DNA from 4 places in the Bacterioplanoides pacificum genome. Region 2 is predicted to be linked to each of the others. Evidence: predicted binding sites of a transcription regulator. Region 2 holds the regulator's gene; each other region holds the start of a gene.
What was found. Region 2 encodes sigma-54, which starts transcription at its own class of promoters, with help from an activator protein. Its sites were predicted from a motif close to TGGCACNNNNNTTGCTNT; they were not measured.
Positions count from the first base shown of each region.

Region 1 (5,475 bases), on a different contig from region 2:
TGTTAACAATATTCAGCGGCGGCGTCGCCGTGGTACGGGTTGTTGTGGATGTACCCGGTACACTGCGGAAATCAGCCGTCAGCGGGTTAGAACCCACAAATAACCGTGACCCTTCGGTACCGGCCACCACCGCCCCACTGGCACCAAAGGCGGTGTCCCAGGCGGCGGTATTACTGATGCTGAAGCTGGTGCCATTCGTGGCGTTATAACCGGCACGGGAAATCAGCAACTCGCCACCGGGTGTTTGCTGTGAAGCCAGCAACTGGCCGGAGCCAAACACACCGTCCAGGGATGACTGAATATCGTTCAGCACATCGGCCACGGTGCTGCCGGCGGCCACACCGTTAAGCGTTACGGTTTGCACGCCGTTGCCATCACCGATGTCGATATCCATGGCAATGGCGCCATAACCGGCGGTAGCGACCGTCGCCAGATCGGTAGCAAATGCCACCTGAGCCGGCAGCCCGGCGCTGGTCGGCTGGCCGGAGGTTGCCAGCACGGAACTGGTCGATTCAATAATACCGGCATCAGCGGCACCAATGGCCAGACCATTCGATACCAGCCGCTGCCCCTGCTCCTGCAGCACACTTTCACCGGCATCCAGATTCACGATGGCAGAAACCAGCGAGGTCAAGCGTGGCGGCTGATTGGCCACCTGGATCTGAATATCACCCAATACGCCATTAACCACACCATTCGCATTGGCTTCATATCCCTGTAGCCGGGAACCGTTATTAGCGACCACATAACCGTCTTTATCCAGCGAGAAAATTCCCGAGCGGGTGTAAGACACCGAACCACGATCGTTCAGTACAAAAAAGCCGTTGCCATCAATCGCCATATCCAGCGAGTTTTGAGTGCCGCTGATATTGCCCTGACTGAATTGCTGACGCACGTTATCAACCGTGACCCCACTGCCCACCGGCTGTACCCCGGTACCTAATAAAGTGGTGGTATAAACGTCTGAAAATTCAGCGCGCGAATGTTTAAAGCCCGTGGTGCTGGCGTTAGCGATGTTATTACCACGCACTTCCAGGTCGGTCGAGGCAGCACGAATTCCACTTAAACCAATATTAAATGCCATGTTTTATCTCCTGCCGGATTTTTCGTCTGCCTGAGTTACGAACTCAGAACCTGTTTAATCTGATCCATTCCCGCTTTCTGACCACCGGTCAGATTCAGCGTTACCTGGCCACCCGCTCCCATGGTGACGCTATCAACCCGGGAGCTCATTTCCATATTCAGCTGTTCCGATTTACCGGAAATCGTCGCGCTGACTTCAAACTTATATTCACCCGGTGAGTAGGGCAGCATGATCTTGTTACCTTCGTCATCGGTCACGAACTCACCGTCTTCATCTTTCAGATACTCCTGGCGATTCAGCTTGCTGGCGTCAAACTGCACCACTTCACCATCCACCATCAGATTCAGACCGTCCCAGCGCACCGACATCGGGCCTTCGCCACGATTGCCCAGCGAAAACTGCTCCAGCAACTGACCGTTAGCATCTTCAATGTGCAACTGGATATTACTGGCACTGCCCGGTACTTCGGCATAACCGCTTACGATGCCGTTCTGCAGCAACAGGCCGGTGTCATTACCTTCGACAATGACGTTTTGGCCAACCATGCTGGAAGCTTGCAGTGCGGAGGCGGAATTAAAACGAGAGGTGAGATTCTCAGCGGTGTCATTCAGCTGGCCGATACCTTCAACCGTCGAAAACTGTGCTAACTGAGCCACAAACGCCTGGTTATCGGTAGGTTTTAACGGATTCTGATTTTTCAGCTGGGCAACCATCAATTCCAGAAACGCGTCCTTACCCAGCTCGTTATCACCGGTTTTGGTATTCTCTTTGTTCTGATTCTGATATTGCTCCAGAACTTTTGAGGTATCACCAACATTGGAAACAGCCATCGTCAGCTCCTTATTGTCCCAGAGTTAAAGTACGTTGCAGCATTTGCTTCGCCGTTTTCAGCACCTCAACATTGGTCTGATAACTGCGCGAAGACGACATCATATCGGTCATTTCTTCGACGATATTAACGTTGGGGTAATACACATAACCGTCTTCATTGGCCATTGGATGATCCGGCTGAAAGCGCGGCTTTAACGGTGCGTCTTTTTCGACAATACCTCTGACCTCAACACCCACACCGGTCTGACCGCTGAGCTGCTGAAATTCACCGTCTTTATTAACTGCCATAAACTCTTTTTGCATAACCGCAAACCAGGGCTTACGGGCGCGGTAAGTTTCCTCAACCGAACTGGACGCACTCTCAGCATTGGCAATGTTACTGGCGGTGGTGTTCAGGCGAATCGACTGAGCATTCATGCCGGAGCCGGCGATATCAAATACGTTAGTCAGTGACATAATTATTCTCCCCGCACAGCGTTGCGCAGACCTTTGAATTTGCTGCTGAGAAATTCAAAAGTGGTGTTGTAATCCATACTGTTTTTTGCGAACTGGGCTTTTTCGATCTGACTGTCGACCGTATTACCATCGATCGATGGCTGAGTCGGATTACGGTACAACAGTTGCTGCTCAGCCTGACTACGACCTGCCAGGTGGCCGGTATGTGTCCGCTCGACGGCAACGCTTTGCCGCGCTTCGACTTCGCCGGCCAGCACCTCCCGGAAATTAATATCCCGTGATTTAAACCCCGGGGTGTCGGCATTGGCCAGATTATTGGCCAGGATCTCAGCACGCGCGGCCCGTAGTTGCAGGGCTGAAGCATGCAGTCCTAATGCGTTATCGAAGTTGATAGATGCCATATCGTTGCCATTGCCGTTGTTGTTCGTATAAAACTAACAGCAAAGTGAATGCCAACTTTATTTTTACTTGTTCTTCAGTGACTTACAGAAATATAGTGCCAGAGTTCAGCGGCAATAGCGGACAAAAAATTGCCGCTGCGGCAAGCAGCGGCAAATGCCATCCGAGTATCGGAAAGGTTATTTTGCGCGGTAGATAATACCCGGATGACATTGCACCATCTCGTAGTAATCCTGCAGATTATTCATCGCCTCAGATGCCCCCAACATCAGGTAACCACCCGGGTTCAGACTGGCATGCATGCGTTTGAGAATATCGGTCTTTAAATCAGCGGAAAAATAGATCAGTACATTACGGCAAAAGATAATGTCGAACTTCCCCAACAGGCTATAACTCTGCTGCAGATTCTGAGCACGAAAATCGACCCGGCTTTTCACCTGGCTGTTAATTGCCCAGCTTTCGTCCGGCAGCTGACTGAAATAACTTTTCAGGTACTGATCACTCATACCCCGGCGAATCGCCAGTTGCTGGTAACGTCCTTCCTTAGCTGCCGCCAGGGCACTGGCCGAAATATCGGTTGCCACAATACGCTCACCCGCCACCAGTACTCCGGGATTTTTGCGTTTATATTCTTCAATTTCGATACTGAGAGAATACGGTTCCTGACCGGTAGAACAGGCTGCCGACCAGATTTTGACCGGCCTCCGGGTTTTGGCCATTTCCGGCAACAACTTCTCCCGGAAAATCCGGTAAGGGTGATCATCGCGGAACCACAGAGTTTCGTTGGTGGTCATGGCGTCAACCACCGCTTCCTGTAACGAGCGGTTAGTCGTCATCACTTTCAGCAGCTCAGCAACCGAAGTCAGCGATTCCCGTTCCAGCAGTCGCCGTAAGCGACTGGTGACCAGATATTCTTTACCTTCGCCCAGCATAATGCCACTGGAGGTCTCCAGCATCTGGCGAAAACGGTTGTACTCATCCGGTGAAATTGTCAGCGTCATGTCCGCGCTTAACTCCTAACTGTTACCATCAATTTGCTGGGCAACCTGTTCCGCCAGCACATCCGGATCAAATTTAGCAATAAAGTTGTCCGCACCCACTTTTTCCACCATGGCTTTGTTAAATACACCACTCAGGGATGAGTGCAGTACCACATGAAAACCCTGCATACGCGAATCTGCCCGGATCTGAGCCGTCAGGGTATAACCATCCATTTCCGGCATTTCGATATCGGAAATCAGCATCAGGTAACGTTCCTGCAGCTTTTCACCGCTTTCAACCACTTCAACCAGATGCTCCCAGGCTTCACGACCATCGTTCAGTGCCACCACTTCAACACCCACGTGCTCCAGGCAGCGGGTAATTTGTTTACGCGCAATTTTTGAGTCGTCGACAATCAGTACCCGCTTGCTCTGAGCCACCTGATGGACCTGCTCAGACACCACACCTTCGCTGATTTCTTCACTGATTGGTGCCACTTCGGCGAGGATTTTTTCCACGTCGATAATTTCCACCAGCTGTTTATCGACTTCGGTTACCGCCGTCAGGTAATGATCGCGCCCGGTACCCTTGGGTGGCGGATGAATATCACCCCAGTTCATATTGACGATGCGCTCCACCCCGGCTACCAGAAACCCCTGGGTTTTGCCGTTGTATTCAGTGATGATGACAAACGTATCTTCCAGCGTCGGTAACGGTGCATTACCGGTTGCCAGACTCAGATCCATAATCGGCAGTGTGCCGGAACGAATATGAGCGATACCACGCACCACCGGATGGCTGCCCGGCAAAATGGTCAGATCCGGGCACTGCAACACCTCCCGCACTTTAAACACATTAATACCGTAGACCTGAGCACTGTTCACCCGGAACAACAACAACTCGAGCCGGTTTTCCCCGACCAGCTGAGTCCTCTGGTTGACCGTGTCTAACACACCCGCCATATAACACTCCTGGGTTATCGCCTATCCGGCATGACACTTGCTCAGTCCGTTATAACAACTGCAAAGTGACAAAAAGCCGCCGGATTTATGACAGTTAATATTCACAATAAAAAAAGCATAGTAGAGAACCGCCAACTTGTTCGGTTATTTATTGCTTTTTTGCTGCTCAGCCTGGTGTCAGTAAGCCGGGCAGACGGCTGGCGGACACAAATTGAGCAGGATCTGTTAATGCGCTGGCACAAGCTAAGCCAGGGGCACAATTCAGCAGCCACTGCGGGCAATAAACCGGACAACAACAGTGCTGTCAGCTTTATTGGCATCGGCGATGACTACCAGCTGCCAGAGTGCCGTCATACACCACAAATACGGCTGGTTAAAGTGCTGCAACCCGGCCGTAACGGTGTTGAAATCAGCTGTGGCACGCCCTACTGGAAGCAACATATGGCGATCCAGTTGCAGGTATACCGTCAAGTCGTGGTACTCAGTCAGCTGGTGCGCCGTGACGATCTGCTGAGCTCACAGCATTTACATCAAAGCCGTCAGGATATCGGCAGCTTAAGCAAAGGTTTTTATCAGTCCCCGGATCAGGTCATCGGCCTGCAGGTAAAACGTGCGCTGCGCCCGGGCACGATACTCAGCCCTGACATGCTGGAACTGCCAGAGCTGGTCAGGCGTGGTCAGTTTGTTGCCATCCGCATCGAACGGCCCGGCATCCAGGTAGAAATGGAAGGTACCGCGATGGGCTCCGGTCATCAGGGAGAG
Region 1 covers NZ_JBHRYB010000001.1:701,180-706,654, reverse strand. Annotated here, with positions in the region: gene ACFOMG_RS03220 (flagellar hook-basal body complex protein) at 1-1,084, opposite strand, end outside; gene ACFOMG_RS03215 (flagellar hook assembly protein FlgD) at 1,120-1,914, opposite strand; gene flgC (flagellar basal body rod protein FlgC) at 1,925-2,371, opposite strand; gene flgB (flagellar basal body rod protein FlgB) at 2,374-2,772, opposite strand; gene ACFOMG_RS03200 (CheR family methyltransferase) at 2,950-3,771, opposite strand; gene ACFOMG_RS03195 (chemotaxis protein CheV) at 3,787-4,713, opposite strand; gene flgA (flagellar basal body P-ring formation chaperone FlgA) at 4,801-5,475, shown strand, end outside.
Region 1: the regulator sigma-54 is predicted to act here: its motif matches at 2,809-2,826, upstream of flgB (flagellar basal body rod protein FlgB).

Region 2 (5,475 bases):
CCGAGTTTATTGATAATGGTTATTTCGCGGCGGATCATTCCGGTGCTCTCTTGCTGTTCCTGGTCGCGCGCTCCGGCGTCCGGGTTAATAATGTACTGCCATTTCGCGATGGCGTACCTGAACATTAGCGAACTGCTGGCTGAACTGTCCAGTTAATTGCTCTGCCAGGTAAACTGAGCGGTGCTGACCGCCGGTACAGCCAATGGCTATGGTGATGTAACTGCGGTTGGCGCTGATAAAGGACGGTAGCCAGTTGCCGACAAAAGTCGCGATGTCGGCCTGCATCTTTTTGACTTCCGGCCGACCGCCAAGAAATTGCTGAATCGGTTCGTCCTGGCCATTGTAAGGGCGCAGTTCCGGGTTCCAGTATGGATTGGGCAGGTTGCGCACATCAAACACGTAGTCGGCATCTTTGGGAATACCGTATTTAAAGCCAAACGACTTAAACAGGATGGCGATGTCGGCCCCCTGATTACCGCTGACGCGTTTTTTAATCAGTGAACGCAGTTCATGAACCGACATGCTGGTGGTATCCAGCGTCAGATCGGCGATGTTGGCAATCGGATCGAGGAGTTCGCGTTCTTTTTCGATGGCTTCCGGTAACGATAACTGTCCGCTGGTAAGTGGGTGCTTACGGCGGGTGGCACTGAAGCGCTGCAATAACACGTCATCACCGGCATCGAGATAAATAATATCGAGCTGATATTCGTCGTGTGGCAGGCTGTGCAGAATATGATCGATCTGGTCAAAGGTGTGGACCAGGTTGCGGGCATCGATACTGACGGCCACTTTCGATAACCGCTCTTCATGATGGGTTTCACGTACCAGATCGTTGAGCAGGCCGATGGGCAGATTGTCGATGCAATAAAAGCCCAGGTCTTCCAATACATGCAGAGCACTGGATTTACCCGATCCTGAGCGTCCGCTGATAACCACAAGGCGCATAAGCTTGTCCTTAACTTTTCGTCAGGTGTGTTAGGGAGTGTGTCAGTTATAGCAGATGTTTATGGCGTGCCGATGACTTTTGTCAGCTGGCCAGCAATGCCCGCTTAAATAACTGACTGGCGTCCGGAGCGTTGCGTAATGCCTGGCGGAAATCGGGTTCATTGAAATTTCTGGCCAGCATCGACAATACCTGAAGATGTTCTTCCGTTGCTTCTTCCGGTACCAGCAACGCAAACACCAGGTCGACCGGCTGGCGGTCGATGGCGTCAAAATCAATCGGTTGTTCCAGCCGTAATAACACGCCAAAGGCCTGTTCGCAGTTGGGCAGACGGCAGTGCGGAATGGCAATACCTTCACCGATACCTGTACTGCCGAGCCGCTCGCGGCCCAGCAGGCGCTCAAAAATATCGTCAGCGGCGCTGTCTTTCAGCTGCGCTGAAATAATCTGCCCGAGATATTCCAACAGTTTTTTCTTGCTGGAAATCGGTACATCAATTTCAGTGCGCTCGGCGCTCAGAATATCGGCGATGGTCATGGATCAACCTTCTTGGGTAATAATCAGTGGCCGTGTTGGCGGGCAACCATTTTTTCTTTGTGCTTCAGCACCTGGCGGTCCAGCTTGTCGATCATGGCATCAATGGCCGCGTACATGTCGTCGCTGTCAGCGCTGGCGTTCAGGTCGGCACCGCTGACATGAATGGTGGCTTCGGCGTGGTGACGTTCGTCTTTTTCCACGGTCAGAGTGACCTGAGCAGTGGTCACGTTATCAAAGTGACGGGTGATTTTGCCCATTTTTTCTTCCACGTGGGCTTGCATTGCTTCAGTGATTTCCACGTGGTGGCCACTAACATTAATTTGCATATCAGACTCCTTCTTTAATTTTGTCTGAGGTGTATCAACGGCTGATCAGATCAGCTGCTTGCGTTCGTTGGATGGTGGAATATGCATGGCTTCACGATATTTTGCCACCGTACGACGTGCGACTTTGATCCCCTTGTCACCCAGCATGGCGGCAATTTTATTGTCGCTTAACGGCTTGCGCTGGTTTTCTTCGGCGATCAGTTTTTTGATCATGGCACGGATCGCGGTGGACGAACATTCGCCACCGGTATCTGTGCTGACGTGGCTGGAGAAGAAATATTTCAGCTCAAAAATGCCACGTGGAGTGTGCATGTATTTTTGTGTGGTCACCCGGGAAATGGTGGACTCGTGCATGCCTACCGCCTCGGCGATGTCATGCAATACCAGCGGCTTCATTTTTTCTTCGCCTTCTTCGAAAAACTCGATCTGGTATTCGACAATTTTGGTCGCCACTTTCAGCAGGGTATCGTTACGGCTTTGCAGGCTTTTGATAAACCAGCGTGCTTCCTGCAGGTGATCTTTAATAAAGGTGTTGTCGGGGCTGTTATCCGAACGTTTTACCAGTGCCGCATAACTTTCGTTTACCCGCAAGCGGGGGGCAATGTCGGGGTTGAGTTCGACCCGCCATTCATCGCGGATATTGCGTACAATCACATCCGGCACAACGTACTCTGCCTGGTCGGGAGAGATGCCGGCACCGGGTTTCGGATTGAGTTCTTTAATCAGTCGCATCACCGACTTCAGGCTGTCTTCCTTCAGCTTGGTTTTGCGCATCAGGGTCGGATAATCTTTGCTGCCGAGCATATCGATATAGTCGCTGATCACCAGCTGGGCTTCTGTCAGCCACGGGGTTTCAGCGGGCAGCTGGGCCAGTTGCAATAACAGGCATTCTCGCAGGTCGCGGCAGAACACTCCGGCCGGATCAAACTGTTGCAGGCGTCGTAAGACGACTTTGACTTCGTCTTCTTCGACATCCAGTTCCGGATCGATGCTTTCCAGTACGTCTTCGATGCTGGTGTGCAGATAACCGTCGCTGTCGACGCCGTCGATAAACATCAGCGCGATTTCACGGTCGGTGTCCGACATCGGTGTCAGGTTGAGTTGCCACAATAAATGATCCTGCAGATCATCGGTGGTGGCATGGCGGGAATCGTAATCGAAGTCGTCGTCAGCCGGACCAGCGCTGGATGCCACGCCGGCGGTAGGCTGATAGGTGTCGTCCCAGTTGCTGTCGACCGGCAGGTCATCGGGCAGTTGCTGGTTGGATAAGTGATCCCCCAGCTCCTGGCTGTCGCTGCCCTGAACATCGTAATCGCTGTCGTTAGCCGTGCTGCTGTTATCGGCACTGGCGCTGTAGTCGTTCAGGCTATCGCTGTTGTGCTGGTCGTTGCTGTCGTTGTCAGAGGCGCGACTGTCCTGGTCGTTGCTGTAGTCGTTGCCTTCGCCCTGATCATTGCCGTCGCTGTAGTCGTCGCTGTCGTGCTCTTCATTTTCGAGCATTGGGTTGGAGTCGAGCGCTTCCTGAATTTCCTGTTGCAGATCCAGTGTCGACAGCTGTAACAAACGAATAGCTTGTTGCAGCTGTGGTGTCATGGTCAGCTGCTGACCCATCTTTAACTGGAGTGATGCTTTCATAAAGTGTCGATAGTCACGCGAATGTCAGGCCTCGTATGTGGCCAACCAATACTTTGCATTATAGGCAAAGCCCGTGCACTTGGAATCCCTGTTTTAACCGAGATGTCATAAATATTGCTTGTGAGCAACAAACCGGGCTGTTACTCACAACCGGAAATCATCACCCAGGTACACTTTGCGCACCTGTTCGTTGGCCAGGACTTCTTCGGCGTTGCCTTCAGCAATAATATGACCACCGCCGACGATATAGGCTTTTTCGCAGATCGCCAGGGTTTCCCGCACGTTGTGGTCGGTAATTAATACACCAATACCGCGATCCCGCAGCTGGCGAATGATGTCCATGATGTCAGACACAGAAATCGGGTCAACACCGGCGAAAGGTTCGTCGAGTAAAATAAAAGACGGTTCAGCAGCCAGCGCCCGGGCAATTTCGACCCGCCGGCGTTCTCCACCGGATAACGCCATGCCGAGGCTGTTGCGGATATGCTGAATATGAAATTCATCCAGCAGACCTTCCAGCCGCTCCTGGCGCTGCTGGCGGTTCAGATCCTGACGGGTTTCAAGAATGGCCATAATATTGTCGGCGACGCTCAGCTTGCGAAAAATAGACGCTTCCTGAGGCAGGTAACCAATGCCTTTCTGTGCGCGGCCATGCATCGGCAGGTGGCTGATGTCTTCATCGTCAATATGAACATGACCTTTGTCGGCCTGCACCAGATTGACGATCATATAAAAACAGGTGGTTTTACCGGCGCCGTTCGGGCCCAGCAAACCAACAATCTGGCCGCTCTGTACCGACATGGAAACGTCTTTGACCACTTCACGCCCGTTGTAACTTTTGGCCAGATGCTGAGCTTTGAGGGTTTTTTTCATGGCTGGCTGGTGCCTTCTGCTTTGGGCTGTATCACCACTTTGATACGTTCGCTGGCTATGCCTTCGTCGTTTGCCGAGGTCGCCAGAATACGCTCGCGGGTCATGTCGTAGGTGATTTTTTCACCGTTAAACTCATTGCCTTCCTGCAGCAGGCGGCCCTGACCTTTGATGTGAATTTCTTTGCGCAAGGCAAAATAATCGATGCGTTGTCCTTCGGCGGTGGTCAGCCCCTGGTCGACGCTCAGTTGTTGTTTAAAAACCGCGGGTTTGCCTTCAGCCACGGCTTTTTCCAGCACATCGTCGTTGCGCAGAATCATCAGCCGGTCAGACTCTATGGTTAAGGTGCCCTGGGTCAGCACCACGTTGCCTTTATAAATGACGATGCCGGCTTTGCGATCAATCTCTGCGGTATCGGAGAAAATCACCATTTCCTGTTCGGCATCCTGTGGCAAAGCCTGGGTGTGACAGGCTGCCAGTAACAGCATCAGCAGGGCCAGATAGTTATTGCGGGACATAGCGGGTATTTACCTTGGCGTTAAGTTCCATGCGTTGTTTTTTCAGATCGATGCGCATTCCGATAGCCGTCATACGGCTGCTGGGATGCAGAATCACGACCGGCTGATCGGTGATGGCCAGTTGTGCCCGGGTGTAATAATCGAGCGCAGGTGTCTGAATATTGACCTGCTCCGGCGCATCTTCCTGTTGGGGCCGGATTTCGACATCGCGGCGCAGCCGTAATAAATCGTCTTTGTCGTTCATCGATCCTTCGGCGGCGCTGACCAGCCAGTATTGGCCATCTTCATCCTGAACATTAATACGGGGCTGATTAAACACTGTGCTGTTGGTCAGCGGGTAGTGGGTTGAACGGGTAGCAGCAAAGGTCTGCTCCAGTTGTCCCTGAGCATTAAAGCGGCGGTTGTATAAACCTTCGCCGTAATAGTCGGCCTCAGCGGCCTGGTTTTCAGACAGGGTGGTGTTAATTTCCTGCGTATAGTTATCCACTGCCAGTAATGCCAGGCCTACCAGAATCGTCAGAACCAGCAGTACATAACGTTTACGCATCAGATCACTCCGGCACGTAACATATCGTGCATGGTGACCACACCCGCGACGGCGTCGCCCTGCATCACGACCAGTGCGTTGATTTTGCCGTCTTCCATC
Region 2 covers NZ_JBHRYB010000016.1:63,507-68,981, forward strand. Annotated here, with positions in the region: gene ACFOMG_RS16210 (HPr family phosphocarrier protein) at 1-125, opposite strand, end outside; gene rapZ (RNase adapter RapZ) at 85-945, opposite strand; gene ptsN (PTS IIA-like nitrogen regulatory protein PtsN) at 1,028-1,480, opposite strand; gene hpf (ribosome hibernation-promoting factor, HPF/YfiA family) at 1,504-1,806, opposite strand; gene ACFOMG_RS16230 (RNA polymerase factor sigma-54) at 1,852-3,441, opposite strand; gene lptB (LPS export ABC transporter ATP-binding protein) at 3,586-4,314, opposite strand; gene lptA (lipopolysaccharide transport periplasmic protein LptA) at 4,311-4,829, opposite strand; gene lptC (LPS export ABC transporter periplasmic protein LptC) at 4,816-5,376, opposite strand; gene ACFOMG_RS16250 (KpsF/GutQ family sugar-phosphate isomerase) at 5,376-5,475, opposite strand, start outside.

Region 3 (5,475 bases), on a different contig from region 2:
GGGCACGTTCACTGTGATACTGGAGCCGTCGTTACCCTCAGCACCAAAACCACCGACCACTAAATTACCCTGGCCCACCGCATAAATATTGCCATCGGCACCTTTTAACGGGGTAAAAATTAACGATCCGCCACGCAGGCTTTTGGCATTTCCCAACGACGACACGGTAACATCAATACGTTGCCCGGGTTTGGAAAACGGCGGCAATTCTGCGGTCACGGTAACCGCTGCAACATTGCGCAACTTCGGATCCACACCAGGTGGCAGGCTGATGCCAAACTCGGTCATCATGTTACGGAACGTCTGGGTGGTGAACGGCGCTTTGTCACCCGTACCATCCAGGCCAACCACCAGGCCATAACCAATTAACTGGTTACTGCGCACGCCGGAAATACTGGTGATGTCCTTAATGCGTTCGGCCAGCGTCAATGAGGAAAAAAACAGCAGAAAAACAGCGATAAAAAGTTTCATAGTTTTACCTCAGAAAGGCCACCACGGAGAATTTAACAAACGATCGCCCAACCCTTGTTTGGTTGAATTATCCAGCGCACCACGACCACCAAAAGAAATACGCGCATCGGCGACTTTACTCGATGCCACGGTATTATCCGGGGTAATATCCTGCGGCCGGATCATGCCGGTAATACGGATATATTCGTCGCCTTCACTCAGAGTCAGCCATTTTTCACCGCGGATTTTTAAGATGCCATTGGGCAGAATATCCGCCACTGACACACTGATCTGGCCGGTTAAACTGTTGGAGCGGTCAGCCTCCCCTTTACCGGAAAAATCTTTCGCGCTGTCGTAATCGGTATCCAGGCCAATATTACGCCAGCCCGGTACCATACCGGCAATCGCGTTCGGGGTGATGGCGGCACTGGAATCTTTTTCAGTGGAGGTTTCAGCCGATTTGCGCGAGCGGTATTGCTCGTTAAAAATCACCGTGATGATGTCGCCGACCCGGCGTGCCTGCTGATCGGTATACAAACCGCTGCGGTAACCGCTGTTAAATAATGAGCCACTGACATTCGGTGGCGGCGTCAGGCTTTGTGCCGAAACCGGTGCGTAGGCCGGATCATTCGGATAGACATCGGCTTCGAACGGCACCGATGTGCAGGCGCTTAATAACACGCCGGAAAAGGCCATCATTCGTAACATCAGTAAACGCACCATAACATCACCTATACGTTCTGAGTCAGAAACTGCAGCATACCATCCGCCGCCGAAACGACTTTGGAATTCATTTCATAAGAACGCTGCACGGTAATCATTTTGACCAGCTCTTCCACCACTTCAACATTGGACTTTTCCAGTGCTCCCTGCTCAATATTGCCAAATCCGGCTTCACCGGGAATACCGGCCTGAGGAGCACCGCTGGACGCGGTTTCACGGAACAGGTTACCACCGGTCGCTTCCAGGCCAGCCGGGTTAATAAAGTCGACCGTTTCGATCTGCCCTAACTGTTGAGGGTTCGGGTCGCCGGTAATCGTGACCTGCACGATGCCGTCCTTGCTGACGGTTAATTTATTCGCCTGTTCCGGTACGGTAATCTGCGGCTCCAGTGGGTAACCATTAACATTCACCACCACCCCTTCGTTGTTAATATGAAAGGTGCCATCGCGGGTGTAAGCAATATTGCCATCCGGCAGGGTGATCTGAAAAAAGCCGCGGCCATTAACTGCCATATCCAATGGCTGATCGGTTAATTCCAGAGAGCCTGTAGTAAAGATTTTTTGCGTGCCCGCAGTTCGTACCCCGGTACCTAACTGCAGACCAGACGGTAAACGGCTGTCTGCCGATGAATTAGCGCCGGGCTGACGCTGAATCTGATACAACAGATCTTCAAATACCGGACGGTCTTTTTTAAAGCCGGTGGTCGCCACGTTGGCCAGGTTATTCGATACCGTTGATAACGCCAGGTCCTGAGCTTCAAGGCCGGTTTTGCTTACCCAAAGTGCTGGTAACATACTAATTTCCTCTTGGTTCAGGGTTATTGCGCTGCCAGAATCTGTGTGGCAGAGGACGAATTTTCGTCCGCTTTTTTCATCATTTTGACCTGCATTTCGTACTGACGATTCAGCGCAATCAGATCAGTTAATTCTTTTACGGCATTGACATTACTGCCTTCGATAAAGCCGTTCACCAGAGTGATATTCGGATCGGCCGCGGCCTCCTGAATCGCCGGATCACGGAAACGGAACAAACCGTCTTCGCCTTTTTCCAGCTGTGCTGCATCCGGGTTAACCAGTTTCAGCTGCACCGGCTCGGCAACCGCCGCCGGCGCTTCGCCTAATGGCTGGACACTGACGATACCGGCACGACTGACTTCAATTTTTTCGAATTCCGGCAATACCACCGGACCTCCGTCACCGATCAGCTGCAGACCATTGCCATTTAATAACCGTCCGGCTGGATCCACACTCAGATCACCGGCCCGGGTGTAAGCTTCTTCGCCATTCGGCCCGACCACTGCAAACCAGCCGGCACCTTCAATCGTGACGTCCATACGGCGGCCGGTTTCGATTAACGGCCCCTGGCGAAAATCGCTGGCCGGACGTTCGGTCATGGCATAAGCCCGGGTCGGGAAATGTTCACCAAACACCCCCATCGCCCGGCTCTGGGTGTAATCCGAGCGGAAACCGGTGGTATTCACATTGGCGAGGTTATTCGCATGAGCGCTTTGCCCTAAGGTGTTTTGTTTGGCACCCGACATGGCGATGTATAACGCACGATCCATAACGACCTCTGAAAAATTCTGACTTTCCAGAGTTATTGCAGTAGTCGTGCCAAAGACAAAAATTTGATAGTTTTCAGTGATTTAACTGTTTTAAAGGGAATTTTGACGGTAAAAGCGGCAAGCTTTCCGTCAAGATAACGGAAGGGACTTGCCGCTGCCCCTATCCCCGTCAATCAGGTCAGAACATAGCAGTACTTTTAGTCACACTCGTCACAATCGCCATCCCTGGCTCGGGTGACGAGCCGCCGTTCCAACGGCTGTTTTAAAAGTACCGCTACGCTCCAACCCTCACTAATCGTATTAAACACGAGAATTTTTAATAGCAGCCTTGCATCAAGTTTTGAAAACGTTTTTCGAGGCAGCTAATACAAGGCAAAAACAGGCGAAAAAGCAGAGTTTATAAATCATAAATGAGCATTTTGAGCCTGTTTTTAACGCCGTAGTAGCAACGCAGATAGTTTTCAGCGATCAGATTTGCAGAATGGTCTGCGTCACCTGATCCACCGTCTCAATGGTTTTTGAGCTGGCCTGGAAGTTCCGCTGAGCAATGATTAACCCCACCAGCTCCTCCGACAGATTCACATTCGAATCCTCCAGTGCCGATGAACGGATCTGACCAAACGAAGCCGTACGCGGTGAACCAATGGTCGGCACTCCCGATTCAAACGACTCTGCCCAGCCAGTATCACCCAGTGGTGTCAGCCCTTCCGGATTACGGAAGTTACCCAAAGCGACCTGACCCAACACCTGTGCCTGGCCATTGGTAAAGCGGGCAAACATGACCCCTTCGGTATCAATTTCCAGCCCGGTTAAGCGACCGGTGGAATAACCGTTCTGATTCACCTCATTGACCGCAAATGCACCACCGTGCTGAGTAGAACCGGTCAGATCAATCTGAAAGTTAGAATTGCTTGGCGGATCACTCAGCGGCAAACCACCTTCCAGCACATTGGTCGACCCCAACGCCCCGGTTAAGGCACCATCGGCATCACGAGGATCCCAGTTGGTAATGTACATTTCCCCGGTCGCTTCGGTATCCAGAGTACCGTCCTGATTAAAGAACAGCTCGTGGCGGTAACGGGTTGGCTCGAGGTTTTGCGGGAAAGGCAACGAGGCGTCCGGATCCCCGACATCGTAACCATCAATCTGCACGTACATCACCCACAGGTTCTGCTCATTCGGACGATCGGGATCCAGCGGTTCCTTAACAAAAAACTGTGTCATTTCATGCGGATTACCCAGACTGTCGTATATTTTGGTCGAGGTCGCATGGTTGTAGGTATCCTGATCGGTCGGATCAAACGCATTTAAAGTATAAGGGGTGAACTCATCTTCGGTTAAAGCGCCAAAAATACCTGACACCATCGGATCCGGCTGGCTCATGCTATAACCTTCGTTCAGGGTAAAGGTAATGACCCCACCCACTGCGGCTGCGCTGTCTGCCTGCGGATTACCACCCAGAACAACCGGCCCGGTATTCGCTTCCCCCTGAATCACAATCGAGTCGGTGACTTCACTGCTGGACATTTCCAGCTTAATATCACGACCGATTTCGTTGGTGATAATCAGGTCGCCGGCATCATTGGTGGTGGCATTAAAGCCCGGTAATGTAGTGCTGCGATACGAATTAATTTCTTCCACCAGATCCGGAATACTGGTTGCCGTTAACACCTGTCCATTCAGTGTCAGCGACATATCATTGCCGGGCGAGTTATAGCCCGACAGCGGGATCGTCATGGTGGTTAATGCCGACGTGGTTACCCCGGGTTGTTTATTAAATATCGAGACAATTTCATTGGCTTCGGCATTTTCCGGAATGGTAATCACGGTTTCTTCACCATCCGGTCCGGTCAGGGTCACTTTCTGCTCCGGATACTCATTACTGACTCCGGCGATCCCGGTCGTCAGCAAAGCATTGTCTGCCGGATCAATCTGCAATAAACCGTACATTTCTTCAGCACTGATGTCCGGACCATTGGCGGTCACATCGCTGATGGAGATAATCGACGCCTCACCAGACTCAACTGCGACCAGACGCAGTTTAAACTCAGGTGGCACCACATTCGGCTCAATCTCTACTGCCTCGGCGCGTACACCGATGTAGTTTTCGGAGTCCTGACTGTTCAGCTGACGGTTAATACTGGCCGCCAGCTGTTGCACTGAGCGGTATTCTTCATCCAGCGAAATCAACACCGAACCACTGCGGTTTTCTTCGTCCGGAGCGGGCACTGTAAGGTTGATACGGAAGTTATTACTGCGGTCAATTTCATTCTGACCAGCCACCACAAACATGCTGTCCAGTCCCAGAGCAGCCAGTGCCTGCGGCTCACCTGCGGTGGCGGTCAGCGATAACCCTTCGCCGGAACCGGTACGGGTATTGGTAAATACCAACTGGCCGCCCACCGCATCAACACTGACTTTACCGGCAATACCAGCGGCACCGATAAATACGTCAATCTGTTGCTGAATGGCAATCGCCACGTCATCCAGTGACGCATACGCCGCCGGTGGAATGGTGATAGTGAACGGACCACCAGCGTTGCCGGTGGTGCTGGTTACTTCCAGCTGGAATTCATTGTTGGCTAATACCGGCTCTTCACCGCCGTCAAACCGGTTACCAGTGAGGAAGCCCAGATTGGTTAATGACAGATTAACCGACGATACCTGATTATCTGCGATCTGCACAAAGTCGCCCCGGCTGGCGGCACTGCCTGGTACCGCTGGCGCGCCCTGAACCC
Region 3 covers NZ_JBHRYB010000001.1:706,943-712,417, reverse strand. Annotated here, with positions in the region: gene ACFOMG_RS03240 (flagellar basal body P-ring protein FlgI) at 1-471, opposite strand, end outside; gene ACFOMG_RS03235 (flagellar basal body L-ring protein FlgH) at 481-1,173, opposite strand; gene flgG (flagellar basal-body rod protein FlgG) at 1,182-1,967, opposite strand; gene ACFOMG_RS03225 (flagellar basal body rod protein FlgF) at 1,991-2,737, opposite strand; gene ACFOMG_RS03220 (flagellar hook-basal body complex protein) at 3,206-5,475, opposite strand, start outside.
Region 3: the regulator sigma-54 is predicted to act here: its motif matches at 2,772-2,789, upstream of ACFOMG_RS03225 (flagellar basal body rod protein FlgF).

Region 4 (5,475 bases), on a different contig from region 2:
CTTCCGGACCCAATGCGTAACGATGGAAAAGGTGAATACCTGACTTATTTACAACTTAACCCAACCGGAAATGAATTCGGGACTAACAGTGAAGTTAAAAATAAATTTTATTCAAATGGCGAACTGATACCGGAAATGGTTGAAAAGTTAAACTCTGATATTTCAGAGCTGCTTATTCCGAGCCCGGCAAGAGCAAGGGAGTTGAATAAAAGCTATAAAGTTATCGTTGATGAGCAGTCCTACATTTACGGCCGTACCGGACATGTTCTGCCAATTGAAAATATTCACCGGAACATTCCGGTTGGCGAAGGAACCGGTATATCAACGGCTGTTTCAGCCAGCAGGATCTAATTACCTGCTGGAAGTAGCATACCGGCCATGATGCTTAAATCCCCGGCGGCTTTACGCCGGGGACCTCTGCATAAAGCCTAATCAGCTTTTGACTATTTCATAGCAGGGGGTGTAATCCCCCTGTATCTTCATACGGCCATGGCTGACCATCGCTGTCAGTAATTTATCCATACCTGCCAGTATGTCTGGATCGCCATGAATCTGATAAGGACCTTGTTTTTGTACCCGGTGGATGCCACTGGCTTTGACGTTACCGGCGACGATGCCGGAAAACACCCGTCGCAGATTGGCGGCCAGCTTATGCTGTGGCAGTGTTTTGGTCAGCTCGGTTTTCGCCATATTATCGTGTGTCGGGTCAAATGGCCGCTGGAAATCATCGGCAATCGTTAACGACCAGTTAAAGAAAAATGCGTCTTCTATCAGGCTGCGGTATTCCCGCACTTTGTGGGTACCCGTCTTCATCACCTGGGCGACCGCCTTGGCGTCGTCAATAATCAGCTGATAACGTTGCTGCGCCTGAGGACCAAGGGTGTCGCCAATGAAGCGGTCGATATCGCGCAGGTAGGGTTCTGCTTCGGCAGGGCCGGTAATTACAATCGGGAAGGGAATATTCTGATTAGCCGGGTGAGACAACACACCTAATAAATACAGAATTTCTTCCGCGGTACCAGGGCCACCAGGGAAAATCACAATGCCATGGGCCAGGCGAATAAAAGCCTCCAGCCGTTTTTCAATATCCGGCAGGATCACCAGCTCGTTAACGATTGGATTAGGCGCTTCGGTAGCGATGATGCCGGGTTCGGTAATGCCGATGTAACGGCCATCGCAGATATGTTGTTTGGCGTGGCCAATGGTGGCGCCTTTCATCGGTCCTTTCATTGCCCCCGGACCACAGCCGGTACCAACATCCAGGCCACGTAAGCCGAGCTGGTAGCCTACGTCTTTGGTGTACTGGTATTCATGCCGTGGTATAGAGTGGCCGCCCCAGCAAATAACCAGGTCGGATTCGCGGTCGGGCTTCAGTACATCGGCATTGCGTAATAAGTGAAAAATAGCATTGCTGATGTCTTCGCTGTTTTCCAGATCAAAGCGGTGAGCAGCAATGATGGAATCCTGTGCGTATAACACGTCTCTCAGGACGGCAAATAACTGTTCTCTGACACCACGAATAATCTGCTCGTCAACAAACGCACTGGCCGGAGGTGCGGTTAGTTTTAAAACGATACCGCGTTCTTCCTGGGCGACTTCGATATTAAAGTCACGGAATTCATTTTCAAGGTCGAGGTAGTTATCATTCTGGCTGCCTGCACTTAATACTGCATAACAGCAGCGACGCAATAACTCATGGGTTGGCCCGGAAAAATCTTTTAATTGTTGAATTTCGTAGCGTGACAATACCCGAAGATGGGTTTTGGGATGAATAACTTCTACTTTTTTCTGCATAAACAATCCTTCGAATCAGGCCCAGAGTTCCATCGGGCCATAGTGACTGATCACTCGTAAAATATCGGTGCGGGTAATCATGCCGGATAGAATATTGTCGTCGTTAATAACCGGCAGTGCACCAATCTGGTATTCCAGCATTGTACGTGCACACTGGCGTATATCGGCCTGCTCCAGAATACACAGTACCGGATGGCTGGCAAAATCGAGCACCGGTTGTTGCCAGTTAATGCTGGCGGTTAACGCTTGTTGCAATAAATCACGATCGGAAAGCAGGGCGTAAACCGATAAGTCTTCGGCAACCACCGGAATATGATGGTAGCCGGTTTGCTGCATCAGTTCCCAGGCTTGCAACACTGATGCATCACTATGAATATAGCGCACCGGGCGATGCATAATATCACTGACATAGGCAACCGCCTGGGGTTGATGCTCCGCATGCTGCTGGTTGTCATACGCCGACTGACTGCGTGTATAAGCGTCGGCTGCATTCGCAACCGGTGAGATGGCCTGGCTGGGTTGGGTCGGATTGATGCGGGTTTTCTCTGGCCGGACCGGAGTTTCGACACGTCTGCCCATGTCAAACACAATCAGCGACATAACGCACTCCCTGAAAAATGTGCATGTGTTCAAAACTATAACACTAATAAAAAACGGCTGTATCCGTCTGGCTGCATTTTAGTGCCGGGTCGTGCGGCATCTTTGGGCGAAGGAGCTTTTTTGGTGCAGTTCCTGTCAGGCACATTAAAACAACTCCCGGAGTATGGCCTGAATCTGTCGTTAGTATCATTTGGCATATGGCTTGCTGTTGTTTCAGCCACACGATGCAATCACAGGCAGGGCAGAATATGGCGAAGTGGATTCATAGGTTTTTAACAGCTGGAAGTGTACTGCTCGGTACGCTGATACCTTTACCTGCGATGGCTGCAGATCCGGCGCTTATGCAGGTGCTTGAACTGAATCTTAATACGCTCTGGGTCGCGCTGGCTGCGGCGCTGGTGTTTTTTATGCAAGCCGGCTTTGCATTATTAGAAAGCGGTATGTCCCGGGCTAAAAATGCCGTTAATGTGATGATGAAAAATTACATGGATGTATGCCTTGGCAGTTTAATTTATTGGTTGCTGGGTTACGGCATTATGTTTGGTGAAAATTTATCCGGCTTTATTGGCCTGAGCCATTTTGCTTTAACGGATGTGGCCGCCTGGGATTATTCGCTGCTGTTATTCCAGATGATGTTTGCGGCAACAGCGGTAACTATTTGCAGTGGCGCTATGGCTGAGCGCACTAAATACGATGCTTATTTGTTAGCAGCCTGTGGTATCACTGCTTTTATTTATCCGGTGTTTGGCAGCTGGGCCTGGGGAGGTCTTTACGGGGGCCATGGCTGGTTAGCTGAGCTTGGATTTATTGATTTTGCCGGATCGACGGTGGTGCATTCTGTTGGTGCCTGGTGTGCGCTGGCCGGGGTTATTATTCTTGGTCCCCGTACCGGGCGTTTTTCCCGGGAAGATGGCAGTGCACGGGAAATTCCCGGGCATAACTTATCTCTGGTGGCATTGGGTGGTTTTATTTTATGGCTCGGCTGGTTTGGTTTTAACGGCGGCAGTACGCTGGCGGCCAGTGCCGATATCGGCCTGATTCTGCTGAATACTCAGCTGGCCGCGGCAGCGGGTGCTGTGGGAGCCTTGCTGTTCTGTCGTGCAACACGTCAACCGGTGTTATTAACCTCAACGATTAACGGCAGTCTGGCTGGTCTGGTGGGCGTCACCGCAGGCTGCGCCACAATGACCCCGGAATTTGCTGCTTTAACGGGTTTGATTGCGGGCGCGATTGCGGTTTATGGCAGCCGCTGGTTACAGCGCCGCAGACTGGATGATGTGGTTGGTGCTATTCCGGTTCATGGTTTTGCCGGAGCCTGGGGAACATTGGCTGCGGGCGTTTTTGTGCGGGATGATTTGTTCAACTGGGGACAGCTGACGGTTCAGATGGTGGGTGTGTTATCCGCTTTTTTATGGGCTTTCCCTACGGCATTGTTGTTATTTTTCCTGATTGACCGGCTGCTGGGATTGCGTGCTTCAACGCAACACGAACAGCAGGGGCTGGATTATACCGAACATGATGAAGTGGGTTATCCGGAGTTTCATCAGCACGTAACGTTTCATAAAGAATCCTGATACAAGCGAGATAAGTTATGACTGTCGAACGTAAACGCCGGGCCGTTTATACCGTGTTATCGGATGTCGCAGAAGGAGCTGAGCTGTGGCAGGCGATGTGGTGCTGGCAGGACAGGTATGCCCAGAAATCTCAGTTTGAACTGAATGGTTTTTTATCCGACTGTCAGCACCTGCCGGCAATTGCCCGCGACCGGTCGGGGTTATACCGCCGGCTGATCAGCAGCATGATGTTGGCAGAAAGCTCGCTCAAACCCGATCCGTTCGATGAGATGCAGGCCTTTGCCGAAAAAACCTTACCACCAGTACAATCGCCTACCGCTGCTGCCGGGGATGACTGGTCGTTGGTTGTGTCGCACACACTTACCGGAATTTTTGGTGCGTTGCGCAGTGATACCGCCAGTGCGGTGGGACGTTATGCGATGGAACAGGCTAACCGGCACCGGTTACAGCCTGAACTGAATTATGCGTTTACGTTATGGCTTGGCAACCGGCAACCTCTGGAGCTGGCCGGGGTTGCTTTGGCTCCCATCCGTCAGTTGCTGAATTATATCTACATCGCGCTGTGCGAAACCCTTGGGCCGGTGGAGGCTGACAGGGTTTTATCAGCCGCTGTTGGTGCTGTGCCTGCCGAGGGATCGCTGGATGCCAGACGTCTGTTGTAGTGCCGGATCAGCTGGCCAGCTGATCCAGCCGGCTGAGGATGTTGTCGGTGTAGCGCATGACCAGATACGGCACCATTCGCGCCTGTTGATTCCGTGCTGAGCGGGCAATAAATAACCACTGGCTGCGCACCTTATTCAGTTGCTGACGGGCTTGTGCTGAGGCGCTGGCTTCAGGATAGGCCTGCAGTCCTTGCTCGAAGGTTTGCAGCAGTTGTGGTAAGTCGGGGCCATCAACACTTAATGGTGCGCCCATTGAGGAGGCTGCACGTTCGATATAACGTTCCACCACCTGCAGTAATACGCGTTGTTGCTGACGTGACCAGTTGCGGGAAGCACTGATAGTCAGGCCTTCCTGTTGCTGTAATAATTGTCCCAGCTTATCCAGTTCGGTCACCATATCGTTGGCGGCGTTACGCATCAGGGTAACGACCTGCAGTTCGGGGAAGGCATTTTCCTGGATTTCCTGCAGGTTGACGTGCAAATGTTGGTTGAAGCGTTGCCAGTGCTGGGCAATATTGTGTGATTGTGTCAGGTAGCGGGCACTCAGTTGCTGCTGAATTGCCTGGTGTTGCTGTTCGCTCTGGCGGACACCCTGTTGCAGCGTCATTACCAGCTCGCCGTTACCTTCATCGGCCTGTACGTGATAATACTTCAGCAACAAAAGCCTGACCGATGTGCCAAGCTGGAAAACATCATTTTCCAGGCTGAGCGTATCTGCCTGGCTTGGCAGACAAATAAAGCACATGAGAAAAATTGACCGAAGGGTTACCATAAGCGCCCCCTGAAAGTGTTTTAGTTATTATTCTTACTGCGTATATCAGCTAACCATCAAAGCAGCTATTCTG
Region 4 covers NZ_JBHRYB010000001.1:359,290-364,764, forward strand. Annotated here, with positions in the region: gene ACFOMG_RS01680 (hypothetical protein) at 1-351, shown strand, start outside; gene ppnN (nucleotide 5'-monophosphate nucleosidase PpnN) at 433-1,794, opposite strand; gene ACFOMG_RS01690 (CBS domain-containing protein) at 1,810-2,394, opposite strand; gene ACFOMG_RS01695 (ammonium transporter) at 2,736-3,968, shown strand; gene ACFOMG_RS01700 (hypothetical protein) at 3,986-4,630, shown strand; gene ACFOMG_RS01705 (hypothetical protein) at 4,638-5,402, opposite strand.
Region 4: the regulator sigma-54 is predicted to act here: its motif matches at 2,586-2,603, upstream of ACFOMG_RS01695 (ammonium transporter).